3 regions of the Terrisporobacter muris genome follow, and region 2 is predicted to be linked to each of the others. Evidence: riboswitches for the same ligand, from Rfam matches in the RefSeq annotation. Region 2 holds a riboswitch; each other region holds the start of a gene.
What was found. Region 2 has a riboswitch for lysine ahead of NSA58_RS12275 (Na+/H+ antiporter NhaC family protein). Riboswitches for the same ligand answer to the same signal wherever they lie in the genome.
Positions count from the first base shown of each region.

Region 1: linked by a shared signal. The riboswitch ahead of NSA58_RS11205 (YfcC family protein) and the one ahead of NSA58_RS12275 (Na+/H+ antiporter NhaC family protein) in region 2 are both predicted to bind lysine.
Region 3: linked by a shared signal. The riboswitch ahead of NSA58_RS13740 (aspartate kinase) and the one ahead of NSA58_RS12275 (Na+/H+ antiporter NhaC family protein) in region 2 are both predicted to bind lysine.

Region 1 covers NZ_JANKBY010000134.1:963-9,276, forward strand. Annotated here, with positions in the region: gene NSA58_RS11175 (XdhC family protein) at 1-275, shown strand, start outside; gene NSA58_RS11180 (DUF819 family protein) at 502-1,692, opposite strand; gene NSA58_RS11185 (hypothetical protein) at 1,990-2,232, opposite strand; gene NSA58_RS11190 (EFR1 family ferrodoxin) at 2,458-3,207, shown strand; gene NSA58_RS11195 (DUF2935 domain-containing protein) at 3,325-3,495, opposite strand; gene NSA58_RS11200 (M20 family metallopeptidase) at 3,605-4,792, opposite strand; gene NSA58_RS11205 (YfcC family protein) at 4,808-6,199, opposite strand; lysine riboswitch at 6,350-6,529, opposite strand; gene NSA58_RS11210 (nitroreductase family protein) at 6,628-7,449, opposite strand; gene NSA58_RS11215 (hypothetical protein) at 7,831-8,314, opposite strand, start outside.
Region 2 covers NZ_JANKBY010000160.1:77-7,032, forward strand. Annotated here, with positions in the region: gene NSA58_RS12270 (pentapeptide repeat-containing protein) at 1-1,136, opposite strand, end outside; gene NSA58_RS12275 (Na+/H+ antiporter NhaC family protein) at 1,221-2,969, opposite strand; lysine riboswitch at 3,080-3,255, opposite strand; gene NSA58_RS12280 (Na+/H+ antiporter NhaC family protein) at 3,416-4,771, shown strand; gene NSA58_RS12285 (tRNA threonylcarbamoyladenosine dehydratase) at 4,882-5,592, opposite strand; gene NSA58_RS12290 (Na+/H+ antiporter NhaC family protein) at 5,808-6,956, opposite strand, start outside.
Region 3 covers NZ_JANKBY010000202.1:205-6,210, forward strand. Annotated here, with positions in the region: gene NSA58_RS13730 (hypothetical protein) at 1-1,528, shown strand, start outside; gene NSA58_RS13735 (hypothetical protein) at 1,648-2,253, shown strand; lysine riboswitch at 2,335-2,575, shown strand; gene NSA58_RS13740 (aspartate kinase) at 2,788-3,990, shown strand; gene lysA (diaminopimelate decarboxylase) at 4,005-5,300, shown strand; gene NSA58_RS13750 (tetratricopeptide repeat protein) at 5,682-6,006, shown strand, end outside.

The DNA.
Region 1 (8,314 bases), on a different contig from region 2:
AAGACCCTATGCCTAAAGCCATATTAACAATCCTTTCTTCTAAAGGATCTGTTCCAAGAAAAGCTGGAGCTAAAATGATTGCTTATCTGGATGGTAGAACACTTGGTAGTATAGGCGGAGGATGTAGTGAGGCTGAAATCTTAAATAAAGCTAGAAAAATGATGAGCGATGGTTCTTCTTATTCAATTGAACATGTGGATATGACTGGCGAAGTAGCTGAATCTGTTGGTATGGTATGTGGCGGAACTATGGAGGTATTGATAGAAATATTTTAAGTAATATAAGGGCATAATATTTTTAAGTTGTTCTCCTTTAAAGTGAAAAAATAAATTTAAATAATACTAATTATGATTTAAATGTCCAAGAGTGTATCAAAAAAGATACACCCTTGGACATTTTGGTTTGTTAGCATAAAAGCTTAATTATTAGCTTTTATTAATAACTTGTAATCTATAATTGCAAACCCTCTTAAATAAATTTAAGCTCATTTTTTATCTTTCTCTACAAAATAACTTGAAGTATATTCCCAACAATTATTCCAGCGTAATTTCCTAAAACATATCCCCATACACCAGCTATCATTGTAGGAACTATTAAACTATTCCATCCCTTAGCTATAGCCATGGCTACAGCAGTAGTTGGTCCTCCTATACAAGCATTTGATGCAAGTAATAATTCATCTAATTTAAACTTAAACAGCTTGCCTACACCTAAAGTTACAATTAAATGTATAGATACTGCTAATATGCAGAAAACTAATATAAACGCACCATTTTTTATTATTTCTGATATTGACGCTGGCACTCCAAGAACTACAAAGAATAAATAAATTAAAAATGTACCTATTTCCTCGGCTCCATTGATTTCTTCTAATTGTTTAGAGAATACTGTAGCTACTATCAACATTAAAGTTGTCATTATTAAATACATATTTCCGAAAATAGAATTAGCCATTTTTAATAATATATTTGAAGTTGGTATCACTGATGATATAAACTCAGACAATAAATTAGATAAACTTGCTACTGAAAAAGCAATTGCTAAACATATAGCTATATCCTTTAATGATATCTCTTTTTTTGTCCAATATGTAGAACTTCCACTTATATTTTCTTCACCTTCTGTAGCCATACCCCACTTATTTTTGAAAAATAATATAGAAGGTATCGACATAGTTGCAAAGAAATACACAGCCATAACTAAATTATCAGCTACTATTGTTGCATTAGTTATATTTTCTGGAGTTTTAAAAGCATTCGTCATAGCAACAAAGTTAGCTCCTCCTCCAATATATGAACCTGTCATCATTCCAGCTATCTCAGCTACATGTGGTATTATCGAACTTAATAAAAATGCTGATATAAATGTACCTACTACTGTTCCTAGGGCTGATATATGAAATGCACCTAACATTTTTCCACTTTCATTTTTAACTTTCTTGATATCTGCTTTTAATAATAAAAGCGGTATTGCAACTGGTACTACATATGACCAAACTGAATCATATACAGCACTCTCTGTCGGTATTATTTTTAAATTTGCAAATATAATTGCTCCTAATAATGCTATAATTGCTCCCGTTACTTTAGATGCCCATTTGTATTTTTGTTCTAATACTATACTTATAGCAGACCAAACTACTAAGAATGTCCATAACATCCATGTATTGTCACTACTTATTAATGAATTCACATTATTTCCTCCTCTGTATTTTTTAATCAAGCTATATTTTAATATATCTGACATATATCTTCATAGTACCACCTCCTTTTATTTTTCAGTATATAGTGGCCTATAAAATCTTTAGGCTATGAGCTAATTATCCATCTTTAATTCTCACCATGCTCTTTTCATCATTTTCACAAATTCCTATTTATCTAAATTTGGCACTAACACTAATAAGTGTTAGATTGTGTTGTTTTTTATTTTTCATGTAGTACCTCAGTTTAAGGTTTCATTATATCATTTTTATGTAGAGTATTTATATTACTAGCCCAGTTCCATATATCCTTTTCCATACAGACATTGAAAAGCCACCCAGTTACATCCTTGCATAACTGCATTGCCCATAAAAGTCATGCCTAATGTTGTCTTTGCATTTGGATAAATTCTATAGTCTTTTCCTAATTTTTGATATACTAATTTGGCAATTTTAAGTCCCCTACTTACAACAAGTGCTTTAAGTTCTACAGAGTCCAACTCTCTTCCCTCTATTTCATATCTATTCAACATAAATTCCCAATTTAGTTTATTATAGTCTAAAAATAGATTAAAGTTTAAGCAAGATGTGATAAAATGAATCTGAAATTTTACAAATAGTGAATACTTCAGAAAGTATCTCAACTGGAATTAATGACTATTATAAATTATAATAAACATATGAATTTAAATCAGCACATGTTCATTATAATTAATTAAGGGTTAAAATTTTTAATATACAATTAAGGAGATATGATTATGATTTTATATTTTACAGGAACAGGCAATAGCAGGTATGTAGCTCGTAAAATTGCCGAGGAAATAAATGATGAAATAATCTCAATAAATGAACTTATAAAACATGAAAGTACAGAAGAACTAATATCTACGGATAGACCATTTATATTTGTATGCCCCACTTATGCATGGAGATTGCCAAGAGTAGTTACAGACTTTATTAGAAAAACGAAATTTTCTGGAAATAATAAGGCATACTTTATAATGACTTGTGGAGAAGATACATCAAAAGCAATAAACTATATTCAAAAACTATGTAATGATAAGGACTGGCAGCTAAAAGGTATGGCAGAAGTAATAATGCCAGAAAATTATATAGCTTTATTTGATGTACCTGATAAAGAAACATCAAATAAAATAATCGAAGAATCTTCTCATCTAATTTATAAAATTGCTTCGGATATACGTGATGAAAAAGATTTTGAGATTGTTGAACCTAGTGGTTTTGGTGGAACAATAAAAAGTGGAATAACAAATATAGCATTTTATAAGTTTATTGTTCATGCCAAAGGTTTTTATTCTACTAAGCAATGTATTGGATGTGGAAAATGTGTTGATCTATGTCCTCTAAACAATATTAGTTTAAAGGATAAACAACCACGCTGGGGAAATAAATGCACTCATTGCATGGCGTGCATTTGTGGCTGTCCTACTAAGGCTATTGAATATAAAAATAAAACACAGACTAAAGAAAGATATTACTTAAAATAAACAATTGTTCAAAAATCGCCTTAGGCAATTTATATCAATACCTAAGGCGATAAAAATCTATTATATAATATCACAAAAGCTGTATAATCTGAATTAGAGTCTCATCTGCAACACAATCTATTGTTGATCTGTAATAGCCAAAACTTCTTTTCTTAAACATTTGAATTCATGAGTAAAGTCATTTGCAGTATCAATCAATTCCTCTTCTGTAAGATCTAGTAGTTCTCTTATGAAAAGTTCATATTTCATCATTACCCTGTGACAAAATAATATGTTATGTGATAAAATTTTCTTTTATTCTTAATTCATATAACCTTTGATGGTGAATCAACATATAATTATAAAAAGTATTACCAGTTTGCGGTAATACTTTTTGTTTTATTTTTTATACTAAAATCTATTTTAAATGATTTTTCTTAATCTCATCAAGCAGTCCATCTTGCAAGTAAATCTCCAATGCACACCCTACCATAGCCTTTACTGATTTATGGAGTTTATCATAAGCTTCTTTAGAATTTGCATAATTTAAAAACTCTTTCTCATGAACATATACCATAGGCTCTATATCTAAAGCTATTTCAGTATACATAGTAGGGCAAACTTGACTTACGTTTCCTATATCTGTTGAACCTACTGGACCATCTTTTCCTTCTAATATATCAGTTATACCTACATCAATTAAATTATTCTTTGTTATATCTTGAAGTATTTTGTTGTTTACTATATTATCAAAAGAATTTTCAAAGTATCTGTAAGTTAGTTTTGCACCTGTCATTAATTCTGCACCTTTTGCACAGTTTATAACCTTTTTAGTTACTTCATCTAAATAGCTTCTTTCACCAGCTCTTATATAAAACTTACAAGCTGCTTTTTCTGGAACTATGTTTGGAGCTTCTCCTCCATTTGAAACTATTCCATGTATTCTAACATCTGATTTTACATGTTGTCTTAGCGCATTTATTCCTGCAAATGTAAGTTGTACTGCATCTAATGCATTGACTCCCATGTGAGGATGGCTGGCTGCATGTGCTGCTACTCCTTCAAAACTAAATTCTAATGAATCTATTGCCAAAGCTCTACAGTTTATATTATTAAAAGCTTCTATATGCATTTGATAACATACATCAATATCATCAAAAGCTCCTGATTTAACTAAATCACATTTTCCCCCTGTAGTTTCTTCAGCTGGTGTTCCTATTAGTACAATTTTCCCTTTAAAATCTTCTTTTAGTTTACTAAGTACTATACAAGCTCCTAATGTTGATGCTGCAATCCAGTTATGACCACAAGCATGACCTGCTTCTTTGTTTTCTCCGTATCCAGGTAATGCATCATATTCTGCTAAAAATGCTATAGTTGTACCATCATTATCTCCCAGTTCTGCCCTAAAAGCCGTATCTAGGTTGCAGTATGGATAAGTTGTATCAAATCCATATTCCTTCATTTTATCTACTAAATATTTAGATGATATGTATTCTTCTTCCCCTAGTTCTGGATTATTAAATATAAAATCACATACTTCTTCTATTTCTCTTCCTAGTTCATTTTCTATATCATAAGCTCTTTTCTTTATATTTTCTATCATAATTTACCCCCTATATTAGAACCCTATATATAGTCCTGTTGTTAAAAATGCCATTGTAGTAATTATTAATATGACCATTAAAGGCATTATAAATCTAATCCATCTCGACCAAGGAATATTAGCTAGTGCCAGTGCCCCCATTAAAACTCCTGATGTTGGTGTTATTAAGTTAGTTACACCTATACCAAATTGATAAGCTGTAACTATCATTTGTCTAGATACATCTACTAAATCTCCAAGTGGTGCAAGAACAGGTACTGTAAGCGATGCAAGTCCTGATGCTGATGGTATTAAAAATGCGATTAAACCTTCTATTAAGAATGTTAAATTTACAAATATGGCTTTTGGTAAACCATTTAATACACTTGCTGCTGAATTTAAGATTGTATCTATTATGTATCCATTTTCTGCTATTATTACTATTCCACGTGCAAATGCTATGCATAATCCTGCTGACATTAAATCTTTTGCTCCACTTGTAAATGAGTTAACTATTTCATCTTGTTTTAGTCCTGATGCTAGTCCTGATATTACACCTATAGCTGTAAATACCATTGCAATTTCACTTATATACCAGCCTTGTGTTAAAACTCCATATACCATAGTTGCCATACCTATTGCGAAAATTGCTATTACCATAGCTTCCTTTGTTGTAAATGCTTTTATATTTGTATCACTACTATCTATTGTTTCTTGATTTAGTGATATATCCTTAACTAAAGACTTTGTAGGATCTTTTTTAACTTTGTTAGCATAGATCATAACAAATCCTATACTTATGCTCATAAATATTATAAACATAATAACTCTATACTCTATCCCAGAACCTGGTGCTATGTGTGAAAGTGCTTGTGCTATTCCCACAGAGAAAGGATTGGTAGTAGCTGCTGCAAATCCAGTTGTTGCTCCTATAAATACTGTTGCCACTGCTGTTAATGAATCATATCCCATACTAGTCATAAGCGGAATAAATATCATATAAAAAGGTAGTGTTTCTTCACTCATTCCAAATGTTGTTCCACCTAGTCCAAATAAAATCATGGAGATTGGTATTATTAAAAATTGGAATTTTTTCATTCTATTTACTATATGAGCTATAGCTGCTTCTATGGCTCCTGTTTTGTTAACTATTCCAAAAGCTCCTCCAACTATTAAAACAAACCCAACTACTTCGGCTGCATCTATAAATCCATTTATAGGTGCTGTAAATACATCAGTAATTCCCTGTGGGTTTGATTCTACTTTTTCGTAAGTTCCAGCTACAACAACCATTTTATCTTGTATTTCTTGTCTTTCAAAACTTCCACTTGGTACTATCCAAGTAAGAACTGCCATTACTACTATTAGTAAAAATATTATAGCAAGTGTGCTTGGCATAGTAAACTTTTGTCTTCTTAAAGTGCTCATTTTTTTACTCCTCCATTTTGTAAGTTAAAATATTTTATTATCCCTTTATTTTTTCTATCTTAGTTTGAAGAAGTATAAAAAAAGCCCAACATGTATACATGTTGAGCTTAATATGCTAAATACAACATACCTACATCTTCCCTTTATCTTACTTAAGATAGCTCTCCATCAAAACTTGGGATAATTTTGATGACAGTCCTGTACTTATTAAATACAGTCCCAGCACTAGCTTTGGACACTAGAACTTCGGCACTTACTCCTTTTATATTGATTCATTGGCTTCCGACCTCTTCAATATTACTCTTAGTAAATGCAACCTCTACCTCAATCTTTTTATTAGATGAGGTATTTTTATTAAATTTCTCTTTGTTGTAAATATTTTAGCATAATTTGTAAAAAATTGTAAATATATTGATTTAATGATATATTTATTTCCATGTTATATCTGCATCTTTTCTAGGTACAGTTCTTGAATATTTTACATCAGGATAGCCAACAATCATACAAGTTACAATCTTTTTGCCATCTTCTATACCAAGATACTCCATGATTTCTTTGTTTGACTGAGATGCTCTAACTAAAAAACCACTAAAAAATGTTCCAAGTCCTAGGGCATTAGTCATTAATTCCATGTTAGAAGATGCAAGAGCTCCATTTACATCAGAATCTGATACTACAAGTATTACTGCAGGAGCATTGAAAAATAGCATGTCATTTTTCTTAGGGTCTTTTTTATAAGCATCATACATTTGTAACCATATCTTTGCGTATTTTTGTACTTGCATATTTTCTGGAGTTTTGTTTGCAAGTATGTAGTCTCCTAAATTTTTTAATGTATCTATTACCATAGATTTTAACTCATCTATATTTTCTTTTACTACTATGTATGAAACATTTTGAAGGTTTCCTCCTGTTTGAGTAAATCTTCCTGCTTCAATTATTTGGGCAAGTTTTTCGCGCTCAACATCTTTGTCTTTAAACTGTCTTATTGTTCTTCTAAATTTTATAAAATTAAGAAGATTATTTGCATCTATTTCAAATTCTTCTTTGTTATAATTTTTTACATCATCCATATTGTATTCATCTGTATATACTGCATTTTTAGGGCATATAGCAATGCAATGACCACATTTCATACAAGTTTCATTTTTTATATTAGCTTTTTTATCCTGCATTTCTATATCTCTAACAAAACAATCCTTAATACATAACCCACAACCTATACATTTTTCTCTATCTATTTTCATCATAAAACCAACTCCTATTTATATATTTCAATCATGTTATACTTAAATCTATTGTTCATCGAATCTAACCTACAAATTGAATTTTAACAATCAATTTCAAAATTTACTATCTTATCATTGCTCAAACTTTTTGTATCTTAATTATACCATAGTTAACTTGATCCCAAAAATATAGAATATATACAAAGAGGACTATAAAATTTGTTTTATAGCCCTCCGTAAATTTAATTATTATTTTTTATACAATTGAATTTTTAATCACAATAAATTTTTGTGTGTTTTAATTAAATCTATGCTAAAGACGATTGAATCTTAATAATAAAATTCAATCTATGAAAATAGTCATCAGCACAAGAAATTTTTTAACATGCTAAATAAAAGTGTTTACCAATACTCTTTTCCATATCTATAATCATCATCATATTTTTTGTATCTATAATCATAATCATGTTTTTTACATCTGCATTCATCTTCGTCATCATCATATTTCTTACATCTACAATCATCGTCATCATGCTTTCTACATCTGCATTCACATTCTAAATCTTTCTCTTTATCTTTTTTGCATCTACATTCATCATCGTCACGCTTTCTACATCTGCATTCACATTCTAAATCTTTCTCTTTATCTTTTTTGCATCTACATTCATCATCATCATGCTTTCTACATCTACATTCACATTCTAAATCTTTCTCTTTTTTATATCCATAATCATAGTCATGTTTTTTGCATCTACATTCATCATCGTCATGCTTTCTACATCTGCATTCACATTCTAAATCTTTGTCTTTTCTGTATCTATATTCATTGTAATCTTCTTCATAGTAATTATAATTTTCTCCATAACCTATGCCTCTATAACTTTTA
Region 2 (6,956 bases):
CCTAAGATCATTTCGACATTAGACAATAATAGTGATGATTGAACTGGCTCACAACTATATCCTCCTACACCTAAAAATATACCTGAACTTAGTGCCAGTGATTCGTTATAATCTTCAATAAATTGTACAAAATTAAAGTTTTTTAATGTTTCTAAATTATAAACAATATAATTATTATCAATATCTACTCCGATAAATAAATATAAAAATGCAAATAGAACTATTAAAAATATACCTACAAATAGTGCATTAAAAGGTCTTTCTCCATATCCACAAAATGCTCTATACAAAAATGACGCCATCTTTGGTAGCGGATCAAGAGTTTTACTTTCAGTTTTTTTGCATAAATAATAATATTCACCAAAATTATTATCTAAAGTATTTTCTTTAAATTTATCTGCTATAGTCTCATAAGTCATATACAATCCTTCATATTCTTGTCTATCTTTTTTTATTTCCACTAATTTATCAAAAAATGTTTTTTCGTCCAATTTTGTTTTATATTTATCATCAAATTCAAAATCTACAATATAACATTTATGTGTTTTAAGTCCGCTTAAATCACTATCAGAAATTGTTATTTTATTTAATTCACATTTATTTATAATAACACTTTTCATCATACATATTTCGAATGAAGTATTTTTTATTAAACAGTTTTCAAATATTGCATATGATAAATCTGAGTTTTTAAATTTACTGTAAAACTCACAGTTATAAAATTCACAAGAATAATTTGTTTTATTATTCAATGATGGAGACTGTATGCTATCCTCCATGATAAATATACAATTTTCAAAAATTACACCACCTAATATAAATTTACAATCATAAAATTTACAACCTATTATTCTACAATTGATAAATTTAACATTTGCAAAAGTACAATCTTTAAAATTTGCACACACTATATCACTATTAGAAATGTTATAATAATCTTTTTCATCTAATATACCTTTTTTACCAATAAATTCATTTTCTATAGTTTCATAACTATATCTATCATCAGGATTATAATCAGTCATCTCTTTTTTGTGTTTAAGTATATAACTATAATTTTTTTCATTATTCTTTTTTCTTTTTTCCAATTGAATTTTTAGTTTATAATTTTCTTCTTTAAAATTTACATAAGCCATAGCAATTTCTCCTTTTACAAACTCTATAACTTATTATTTACATAAAAAAAGACTTAAATACATCATTTAAGTCTTTTATAAATATTAGTTATCTAACACTTCATTTCCTTGTATATCTTCAACCTCTACACTCTTACCAAGTAATTGAATTCCTATAAACATTGCTACAAATGCTAATGGTAAAACTAGATAAACAGGTAATCCAAATCCTGCTGGTATATATCCAAACACTATGGTAATAACTCCCACAAATATTGAGTAAGGCATTTGCGTTCTAACATGATCTATATGATTACATCCAGCTCCCATGGATGAAAGTATTGTTGTATCTGATATTGGTGAACAGTGATCTCCAAATATAGCTCCTGTTAATACTGCTGATGTTGCAACTATTACATAAGACATATCTGGATTTATTGAATATGCAAGTGGTATAGCAAGTGGCATAAGTATTCCCATTGTTCCATAAGAAGTTCCTGTTGCAAATGATATTATTGCTCCAAGCACAAATATTAAGCTTGGTACTATAAATGGTGGTAGAGAACCTGATAATAATGTAATTAAATATTTTGCTGTTCCTAACTCTTTTATTACTGATGAAAGCGACCATGCACATATTAATATTACACCTGTTATTACTAATGTCTTCATACCATCTACCCATACATCTAAAGCTTCTGATACTGTAAATATTTTTTTAGCTACACCCATAACCATTGCTACTATTCCTGCAAATAAAGCTGACTGGAATAAAGCTACTGATGCATCTGCATTTGAGAAAGCTTCTTTTATCCCATTAAATGATGCTGGTGAATTTTGCATGATTTGAATTACTGCACTATCTTCTCCACCCATTATTGCTGTATATCCACTGTAATAAAAAGCAAATAATGCTCCAACTATTAATGCTCCTATTGGTATTATCGCATTCCATACACTAAGTTTTACACCCGGTAATGGTTCTAAGTCATCATGTTTACTTAATTGTCTATTTACTTCTTCATTTGAAGTAAGATTTTGACTTCCCCTTCTACACTCTAATTCTGCTTTTCTCATAGGACCAAAATCTTTTAAAAGTAATGCTGTCATTACTATGAATCCTAATATTAATATGTTGTAAAATCTAAATGGAATTGTATTTAAAAATACTCCAAAAGCATTTGCCTCAACTCCAATAGATGAAAATGCATCTCCTATTAGTCCAATCTCAAGGCCTATCCATGTTGATATTATTGCTATACCTGCAACTGGCGCTGCTGTTGCATCTATTATAAAGGCTAATCTTTCTCTTGATACTTTCATTTTATCTGTAACAGGTCTCATCATAGGCCCTATTATTAATGAATTAGCATAGTCATCAAAAAATACAAATAATCCTGCAAACCAAGTCATTATTTGAGCACTTTTTGCTGTTTTTGCTCTTTTTGATAAGGCTTCAGCTATGGCTTTTGCACCACCCATTTTTCCAACTAGATTTATAACTCCCCCAATTGCTAAGACCTGAAGAATTATACCTGCATTCCATGGATCTGCCAAAGAATCAACTGCTCTTTGAATTAAATCCAGGAATGAATAAAATATTGCCATAAAAGGATTATTTCCTGTTATATTTAATATAAATCCTCCTGACATAATCCCTATAACTAAAGATACTATAACATTTTTAGTTATAAAAGCAAGTGATATAGCAACTAATGGTGGTATTAAAGTCCATATTCCAAATTTAGCTGCATTTTCTGCTGCAACATCAACTTCTTCTGCAAATGATAGAGCCGTTGTCATTATGAATAGCATGGTTGTCATTAAAACTAATCTCAAATTTCTTCTTTTCATTTTCTTTTCCCCCTAATATTTTATAGTGAATATTATAAGGGCTATTTTCTCTAATTAAAAAAGACCTTGATGTAAGAGCATCAAGGTCATAATTATACTAAATTATAAATCCATTTGATAGCTCACCACTAATTTCTTAGTGACAGTGATATACATATTATATATATCCCCAGCTAAATAACCTTAAAGCTTCAGTTATATGCTTCGGCGATGTTCCCTTTCACAATAATTCAACGTTGCTTAACTCCTTATCGTTACTAATAAAAATCGCACCTCTACCTTAAATATTCACTTTATAGTTATGAGTATAAGCTATATTCCATTATTTGGCAAGTATTTGTTTTAACCTTTTTATTTATCATTATAAATATTTTTATATTTAATTTATATTTCTGAAATTTTTCTCTATAATCTTATTATAATGATAAATCCCTGGGGGTGATTGTATGAGTATTTTTTTAATTATTATACTTACGATTATCATGTTAATATACAGCGTATTTAATAATATTTTTCTTGGATATGGATTGACTATTTCTTTAATTCTATTTTCTTTAGTTGGTGTAAAAAGAAGCAAAACTGTAAAAGACCTTCTTAAGCTATATGCATTTGAGTCCAAAAGATCTTTACCTATCATAGAAATCTTATTATTAATTTCTGTTTTAATAAGTGCTTGGCTATGTTGTGGCACAATCCCTGCTATAGTCTACTATTCATTAAAATATATTAATCCTAATTTATTCATTTTATTTTGTTTTCTAATTCCAGCTATAACATCCTTTTTAATTGGAACTTCTTTTGGTACTATAAGCTCCGTGGGTATACCTCTTATTATTATTGCTGGGGCATCTAATCTTAATTTAAATTTAGTTGGAGGAGCAATAATGTCTGGAGCATACTTGGGTGATAGATGTTCACCTTTATCTTCTAGTCTACTTCTTCTTTGTAATTTGACTAAAGTTGAATTATTTAATTATGTAAAAAAAGTATTTATCTTCGGAATTATTCCAACTATTATAAGCATTATTTTTTATCTATTATTTTCTTTAATAAATCCTTTAACTTTTATTGATAACTCACTAAGTTTAGCTTTGTATAAAGATTTTCATATAAGTCCTATTTTATTAATACCTGCTATTATAATCCTTATTTTGTCATTAAATAAAATACCAATTACTAAATCGATAACTATAAGTGTTATAACTTCCATATTAATTTGCTTTATTATTCAAAAAACTAATATATTAGATTTGTTTAATCATATTATATTCGGATATAAAACTTCTTCATCTTTATCAAATATAATTAAGGGTGGAGGTATTATTTCAATGCTTAAAACTTGTTACATAATTATTATTTCTTGTTGTTTAACAGGTTTTTTTAGTGGTTTAAATATTTTTGCTGGTCTTGAAAAATATTTACAACAGATAAAATTGAATCGAAGCAGATTATTTTTAATAACTTTATTTCTTGGCTTAATCATATCTAGTATCGGGTGTAGTCAAACAATAGCTTTTATTTTAACTATAGAAATACTTAGGGATACTTATAAAGATTTAAAAAATGAAGATATAGCCATGGAATTTTCTAATTCTGCCATTGTTACCTCTGCGCTAGTTCCATGGTGTATTGCTGCACTTATTCCTACTTCAGTTTTAGGTATAAATAGCTACAAGTTTATCCCTTATGCTATTTTTTTATATATAGTGCCTATTTGTCATCTATGCTACTGTATCTATCTGGATTATTATAAAAATAAAATATACAAACTTTTTACTAAAAGAGAGATAAAAAATAAATAAAATTAGTATTATATCCCTGCATAAAAACATACTTTATAGTTAGTTAAGTAAAAATAGTAATAATTTCCATAACAATTGAAATTATTACTGTTTTTGTTTTGTATTTCAAATCATTTTATATCTAACAAATCTTTTATAACTTGTGATGCCATTATTAATCCTCCACATGAAGACATAAATGAAATACTTCCAGGTAATATTCTATGACCATTTGATATTTTTTCTTTAAGCTCTAGTGGTTGTTCAGTGGAAAATACGACTTTCAAATGCTCTATACCTCTATTTCTGAGCTCTTTTCTCATTACTTTAGCCAATGGACACGTATGAGTTTTTGAAATATCATTAATTTCTATTTTTGTTGGGTCTAATTTATTCCCCATTCCCATGGAACTAATTATAGGTATGTTTTTGTTTATACATAACTGAATTAAATGAAGTTTTGAAGAAACCATATCTATGGCATCTACAACATAGTCATAATTTTCACTAAATATTTTATCACTACTTTCCTCATTAAAAACACAACTAAATTCTTTTATGTTCAAATCTTTATTTATATCTATTAATCTATCTTTTACTACTTTAACCTTATCTTTATTTAAATTAGAAATCAATCCTGGTAATTGTCTATTAAAATCACTTTCTTCAACTTTTGCATAGTCTACTATTGTTATATTTCCTATGCCAGCTCTTACTAATGCTTCTACACAAAAACTTCCCACTCCTCCTACTCCTATTATAAGAACACGGGAATTTTTTAGTTTGTTCATTCCTTCTTCACCTATGAGTAAATTTGTTCTCATTGAAAAATTATTATTCATATATATATTCTCCTTTAAATATTACTATTAACTATACTATATAGTTTTTCCTAGAAGAGTAAGTATATTAGTAAAATATTAAGTTATTAATTTTTTAGATAAATCATCTCTATATTTTTACACATAAACCCTAAATTTTGTAACATTTATGTTAAACAAAAAAATCCCTTTAAATTATTCTATATACAATAATTTAAAGGGATTTATATAATATATTAAGCTATTAAGCTTTCTTCTTTTTCATCTATATCTACACTTTTTCCAAATATTTGTATTCCTATAAACATTGCCACAAAAGCTAATGGAATTATTAAATAAATTGGAAGTCCAAATCCTGCTGGTATATATCCAAATAATATGGCTATACTTCCTACAAATAAAGCATATGGCATTTGTGTTCTTACATGATCTATGTGATTACATCCAGCTCCCATTGAAGAAAGTATTGTTGTATCTGATATAGGAGAACAGTGATCTCCAAATATAGAACCTGTAAGTACAGCACTTATGCAAACTATTATATAAGACATTTCAGGACTTATTGAGTGAGCAAGAGGTATAGTAAGTGGCATCAATATTCCCATTGTTCCATAAGATGTTCCTGTTGCAAATGAAATTATTCCACCTAATATAAATATTATACTTGGTAATAAAAATGCTGGTACAGAACCTGATAATAGCTGTATTAAATATCTTGCTGTTCCAAGCTCTTTTATTACTGATGAAAGTGACCATGCACATATTAGTATTACACAAGTAATAACTAAGGTTTTCATTCCATCTACCCACATTTCTAATCCTTGTGATACTGTAAATATTTTTTTACCAACACCCATAGCTATGGCAATCACACCTGCAAATAAAGCAGATTGAAATAGGGCTACTGATGCATCTGCATTAGAAAATGCTTCTCTTATTGCTACAAATGATAATGGTGAATCATTGAATATTTGAATTAAACTTGTATCTTTTCCACCTATTATTGTAGTATATCCACTGTAATAAAATGCAAATAATGATCCAACTATTAATATTCCTATTGGTATTATAGCATTCCATATATTTAATTTAACACCTGGTAATGGCTCTAAATCACTATGCTCATTACTTATTTTTTCATCTATATCTTTATTAGAAATTAAATTTGTTTCTCCTCTTCTAGCTCTTAATTCTGCTTCTCTCATCGGTCCAAAATCTTTTAGTAAAACTGCTGTTATAACTATGAACCCAAGTATTAATATATTGTAAAATCTATATGGTATAGTATTTAAAAATACACTAAATGCATTGGCATTAACTCCTATTGCATTAAATCCATCTCCAATTAGTCCTACTTCTAAACCTATCCATGTTGATATTATTGC
Region 3 (6,006 bases), on a different contig from region 2:
TAGAGGAGAAAAAACATCAAAAATGGCAAAAAATAACTTTGTAATTGCAGCACTTTTATTAATTATAGTTATTGTGATTCCATTCTTTGTAACATCTCCAATATTTAGAGCTAGCTCTTACAGAAACTTACTTGGTAAAGTGGAAGAAAGTGTTTTTACAGAGGATGTAAGTCCAGTAAGTGTTGACAAAATAAGAATAGTAGATAAAGATATGGCAGTGAAATTAGGAGAAAAAAAGGTTGGGGAAATACCGGCAATAGGAAGTATATCTAAAGTTGGTGAGTATTCAATACAAAGTGTAAAGGGTGAACTATATTGGGTTGCGCCTCTTGTACATAGAGATATAGTAAAATGGATAACTAACCTTGATGGTACTAATGGATATATAATGGTATCTGCAACAAACCCTCAAGACGTAAGACTAGTACAAAATATTAATGGAAAACAAATTAAAATAGTATACCAAGAGGAAGCATACTTCTTACAAGATTTACATAGACATATCTATTTAAATGGTGTAGTAAACTATGGTATGACTGAATTTAATTTTGAGATTGATGATGAAGGTAATCCGTACTGGGTAGTAAGTTTATATGAACATAGTATTGGATATGGTGGAGCAAATGCTGTTGGAACAGCTGTTGTTGATGCGCAAAGTGGGGAAGTTAAAGTTTATTCAATAGAAGATACTCCTAAGTGGGTAGATAGAATTCAACCAGAAAACTTTATAGTTCAGCAAATAAAAGACTGGGGATTATACGTTAATGGATTTTTAAACTCTGTAATATCAGAAGAAGGTGTATTACTTCCTTCAGAGGGTACATCTCTTGTTTATGGAAACGATGGAAGATCATATTGGTATACAGGAATAACTTCTTCAGGGTCAGATGAATCTACTGTAGGATTTATGCTAGTAGATTCTAGAACAAAAGAATCTAAATTATATATGCAAACGGGAGCTACAGAAACTGCAGCTATGACAACTGCAGAGGGTAAGGTACAAGAAAAAGAGTACCAAGCCACATTCCCAGTTATGTACAATATACTTGGAAAGCCAACTTATGTTTTAGGATTAAAAGATAAGGCTGGATTAGTAAAAATGGTTGCATTTGTATCTGTTGAGGACTATAGTATTATAGGTCTTGGAGAAACAAAAGAAGATGCTTATAAAAACTATAAAGAAGTATTAGAATCAGAAGGTAATGATATAAGCTTAGATAAAAATGAAGACTTACAAAAGATAGAAGGTACTGTATCAAGAATAAATCAAGATGTAAAAAGCGGTAATACTACATATTACATTACATTAAAAGATAATAATCAATTGATATTTACAGGAACATCAAAAGTATCTACAGAGCTACCTATAACTATGGTAGGAGATAAGGTAAGTATATCTTATGATAAAACAGATTCAAGTATAATAAATATAGCTGAATTTGATAATAATAATATAGGAAAAATAGAAAAAGTTTCGAATAAAGAAGATAAGAGTAAAAATATAGAAAATAAAGAAAAAACTGAATAGTATAAAATAGCTAAGAAAAGGAAGAAATTTTAAATCTTCCTTTTTTTGTGTAAATTTTATTACATGATTTTAATATAATATAGTACAACTTGGTAAAATTAGCTTCAAGGAGATTGACTATGGTGGGATTAGAAAAAGATATTTTGTATCTAGTTAGTAGAGTGAGATGTGTCACAGAAAATCAAGTGGGAAAAGTATTTAATAATAAAAAAAGAAGTAGCAAAAAATCCCTAAAAAGAACTTTAAGAAAAATGTGTAATGATTATACTTTGAGAAAGTTTCCATGTAATATAAACTATACAAATTTTAAAGATAATTCATATGTATATTATTTAAATGGGAGTAACATTACAAAGGGAAACAGTCTGACAAAGATGTTGTTAGGCTCTGAAATAGCAATTAGATTAAATAGTGCAGGGTATGAAACAGTTAGGTTTTATAGAAATGCAAAAGTAGGGGATCAGACTTATGATATATTTATTGAATATATAAACCCGAGTAGACAAAGACTACAAGTATTAATAGATATCGAACTAGATGAAAATCTTAAATGCTCAAAGTATGATAATATTATTTATGATATCGATAACTCAACTATACCATTTTTTATGGTACCAAAAGTTATTGTTATATCTTCTAAAGAACAAAAGCATAATAAGTATAATATGAATGAGCATATACATTTTTTAGATACATCATTGAATAAATTATTTAATTATTTGTAAAATATGTAAATAGTTTTATGATTTTAGTTGCATCTTAAAGTTTGTTATGCTATTAATATATTATTAATAAAATTTATAAAAACCTAAGGTAGAGGTGCTGTACTTAATAGTACTAATATATAGCTGGCGAGCAATTATATGTTGGGAAAGGAATTATGGCCGAAGGTAATTTATAGGCATATGAATTATCTGGACTTATGCAAAATATGTATAAGGCTGTCACTTTTATTCGTAGAAGCAAATATAACAATAGACCTGTTTTCACGTCTGTTGGTTATATGAGCAAAACGGATTTTTCTATAAGTGTTGAGCTACAAGGTTTACTATGGCTATTTTAAACGTCCAAAGTATACCTTTGGGCGTTTATTTTTTTATATTAAAGGAGTTTATAATTTATCTGATGTGTGGATAAATTATAAATTCCAACCTATTTAAATGGAGCAACGGATGCATCTGAAGGGGCACGAAGATATATCGTTGGCGACATGAGTGAAGCGAATTTTTCATAAAGAGGAGTACATAATTTAAGGGGGGATGATAGTGAGCAAAGTAGTTGTTCAAAAATATGGTGGTAGTTCTGTATCTAGTACTGAAAAAATTAAGCTTATAGCAAGTAAATTAATAGAAAGAAAAAAGAAAAATCCTAAAATTGTGGTTGTAGTTTCAGCAATGGGAGATACAACAGATGATTTTATAAGTATGGCAAAGGATATAACAAAATCTCCAGATAAAAGGGAACTGGATGTTTTAATGTCCACTGGAGAGATGATATCTGCATCTTTATTGTCAATGAGTTTGAATTCATTAGGATGTGAAGCTGTAAGTTATAATGCTTATCAATTAAATATAAAAACTAGTGGACTTCATGGTAAATCATTAATAGATGATATTGATGTAAGTAAAATAAATGAAAGTTTAGATAGTGGTAAAATTGTAATAGTAACAGGATTCCAAGGATTAAATGATGAGGGGGATATAACAACATTAGGAAGGGGAGGATCCGACACTTCTGCTGTGGCTTTGGCAGTGAAATTAGATGGTATATGTGAAATATATACTGATGTGGATGGTATTTATTTTACAGATCCAAGAAAATACAGTGAAGCAAAAAAAATAAAAGAGATAGAATATGAGGAAATGTTAGAACTTGCAAGTTTAGGTGCTCAAGTAATGCACTCAAGAAGTGTGGAATTAGCTCAAAAGTATGATGTAGAGTTATATGTAGGCTTATCTTGCAGTGATATTGAAGGAACATATATAAGGGGGAGCAAAGAAATGAAGTTAGAGGATAAAGTTATTACAGGACTTGCAACTTGTGACGATGATGCAGCTATAACAATAGTAGATATAAAAATGGAAGATGTTTCAAAGTTATTTGAAAAGATTGCAGTAGGTGGAGTTAGTGTTGATATGATAAGCCAAACAGCACCTTTTAATAAAAAAGTAAATGTATCATTTACCATACCAAAGGATGATTTAAGGGAATGTAAAGAAATCGTTGGATGTTTTGTACCTAGTGAAAACATAATTATAGATGAAGGTATAACAAAGTTCTCTTTAGTAGGTTTAGGAATGAAAAATACTAGTGGTGTTGCATCAAAAGTATTTAAGATATTTAGTGATAATAACATAGCTGTAAAATTAATAACAACATCAGAAATAAGAATCACATGTGCTATTAACTCATCTTCTAAAGAAGTGGCAATAAGAGAAATAGCTAAAGAATTTAACTTATAAAACAGGAGGATACTATGAAACTTCATGGGACAATGGGAATAAGAGATAATACCTTATATATAGGTGGGGTAAATACTGTGGATTTAGCAAAAAAATATGATACACCTCTTTATGTATTTGATGAAGAGTTAATAAGAAATAACTGTAGAGAATATAATAAATACTTTAAAGTTAAGGAAAATAATAATAAAATTGCATATGCAGGGAAAGCTTTTTTACCAAAGTATATGTGTACTTTAATAGATGAAGAGGGACTTTATTTAGATGTAGTATCTGGTGGAGAGTTATATACAGCATATAAAGCCAATTTTCCTATGAAGAAAATATTATTTCATGGAAATAACAAAACAATAGATGAAATTAAGATGGGTGTTGATTTAGGTGTAGGTGTGTTTGTAGTTGATAATTTCTACGAGTTGGATATATTGGAAAGTCTTTGTGAAGAAAAAAACATGATTCAAGACATATACTTTAGAGTAACACCTGGTATAGATGCCCATACACATAAATACATTAAAACTGGTCAGATAGATTCTAAGTTTGGATTTGCTTTGACAAATGGTGATTTTTATATGGCAGTAGAAAGATTAAAAAAATATAAAAATGTAAAATTAATTGGGATTCACGCTCATATAGGCTCACAAATATTTGATGTAGAACCTTATGAAGAAGAAGTTGATGTTATGTTTAACTTAGTAAAAAAATTAAAGGAAGATTATGATATAGAAATTAAAGAAGTAGATTTTGGTGGAGGTATAGGAGTTTATTATACAGAAAGTGATAAGCCAAAAAGCATCAAGGAGTTTTGTGAAGGTATTATAAATAAATGCAATGAAAAATGCAAAGAAATAAATATAGATATGCCAACTCTTATATTAGAGCCAGGAAGATCTTTAGTTGCTAATGCGGGAAGCACTTTATACTCAATTGGTTCAATTAAGGAGATAAAAGATGTAAGAACTTATGTTAGTGTGGATGGTGGAATGACAGATAATATAAGACCGTCTTTATATCAAGCAGGATATGAATGTGCTATTGTAAACAAAATGAATAGCGAAAAATCATCGCATAAGGTAACTATTGCCGGTAAATGTTGTGAAAGTGGAGATATACTAATATCAAATACGAGCATTTTAGATATAGAAAGTAAGGATATATTAATAACAACATCTACAGGTGCTTATGGATACTCGATGGCATCAAACTATAACAAAATACCTAAAAACCCAGTGGTATTTGTGAATAAAGGAAATGACAAATTAATATGTAAAAGACAAAGTTACGAAGAGTTACTGTCTTTAGAATTATAAAATGAAAAAAGTTCTTTACTATATTAAAAAGTAAAGAACTTTTTTATATATCAGGAAATTATACTGTTCTCAAATCTGTGAATAACTTATGTAATTAAGTAATACCAATAAATATTGAGATGTAAAAAAGTTGTTTTTTGAGCAAGGTCGTTTCCTAAAATTTTATAGCGGCCACACAGTGGCTTAAAGTGGTAACGAGGATATATCGTTGACGATATGCTTCTCAATTTTGGCGATATGAGCGAAGCAAATTTTTCATTGTAAGTATATTTAGATTTATGCATAAATAATTCTTAATATCTAAATATAAATATATGAAATTTTATAATGTGGAAATTTAGGGTTTATGATAAACTATATTATACAACAGGGAGGGTTTTCATGAAAAAGAAATTATTGTTAATGTTAGTTTTAATAGCAGCCTTAATAGGTGGATGTAGTAAATTATCTAAAGATAGTTCTTTGATTAGAGGACAAGAAAAGCTTGAAAGTCATCAATATGATGAAGCTTTAACTTTATTATCTCAAGTTTTGGATGCAGACCCAGAAAATGAATCAGCCAGAGCGATGTATATGCAAGCTAGAAAAATGCAAAGTGCAGAAAAATATGAAAAAAATCATGATTATGATAAGGCAATAAAAGAATTGGACTCTATTGTAAATATAAATAATGGTTCTAAAAAAATTAAAAGAGAATCAGTAAATA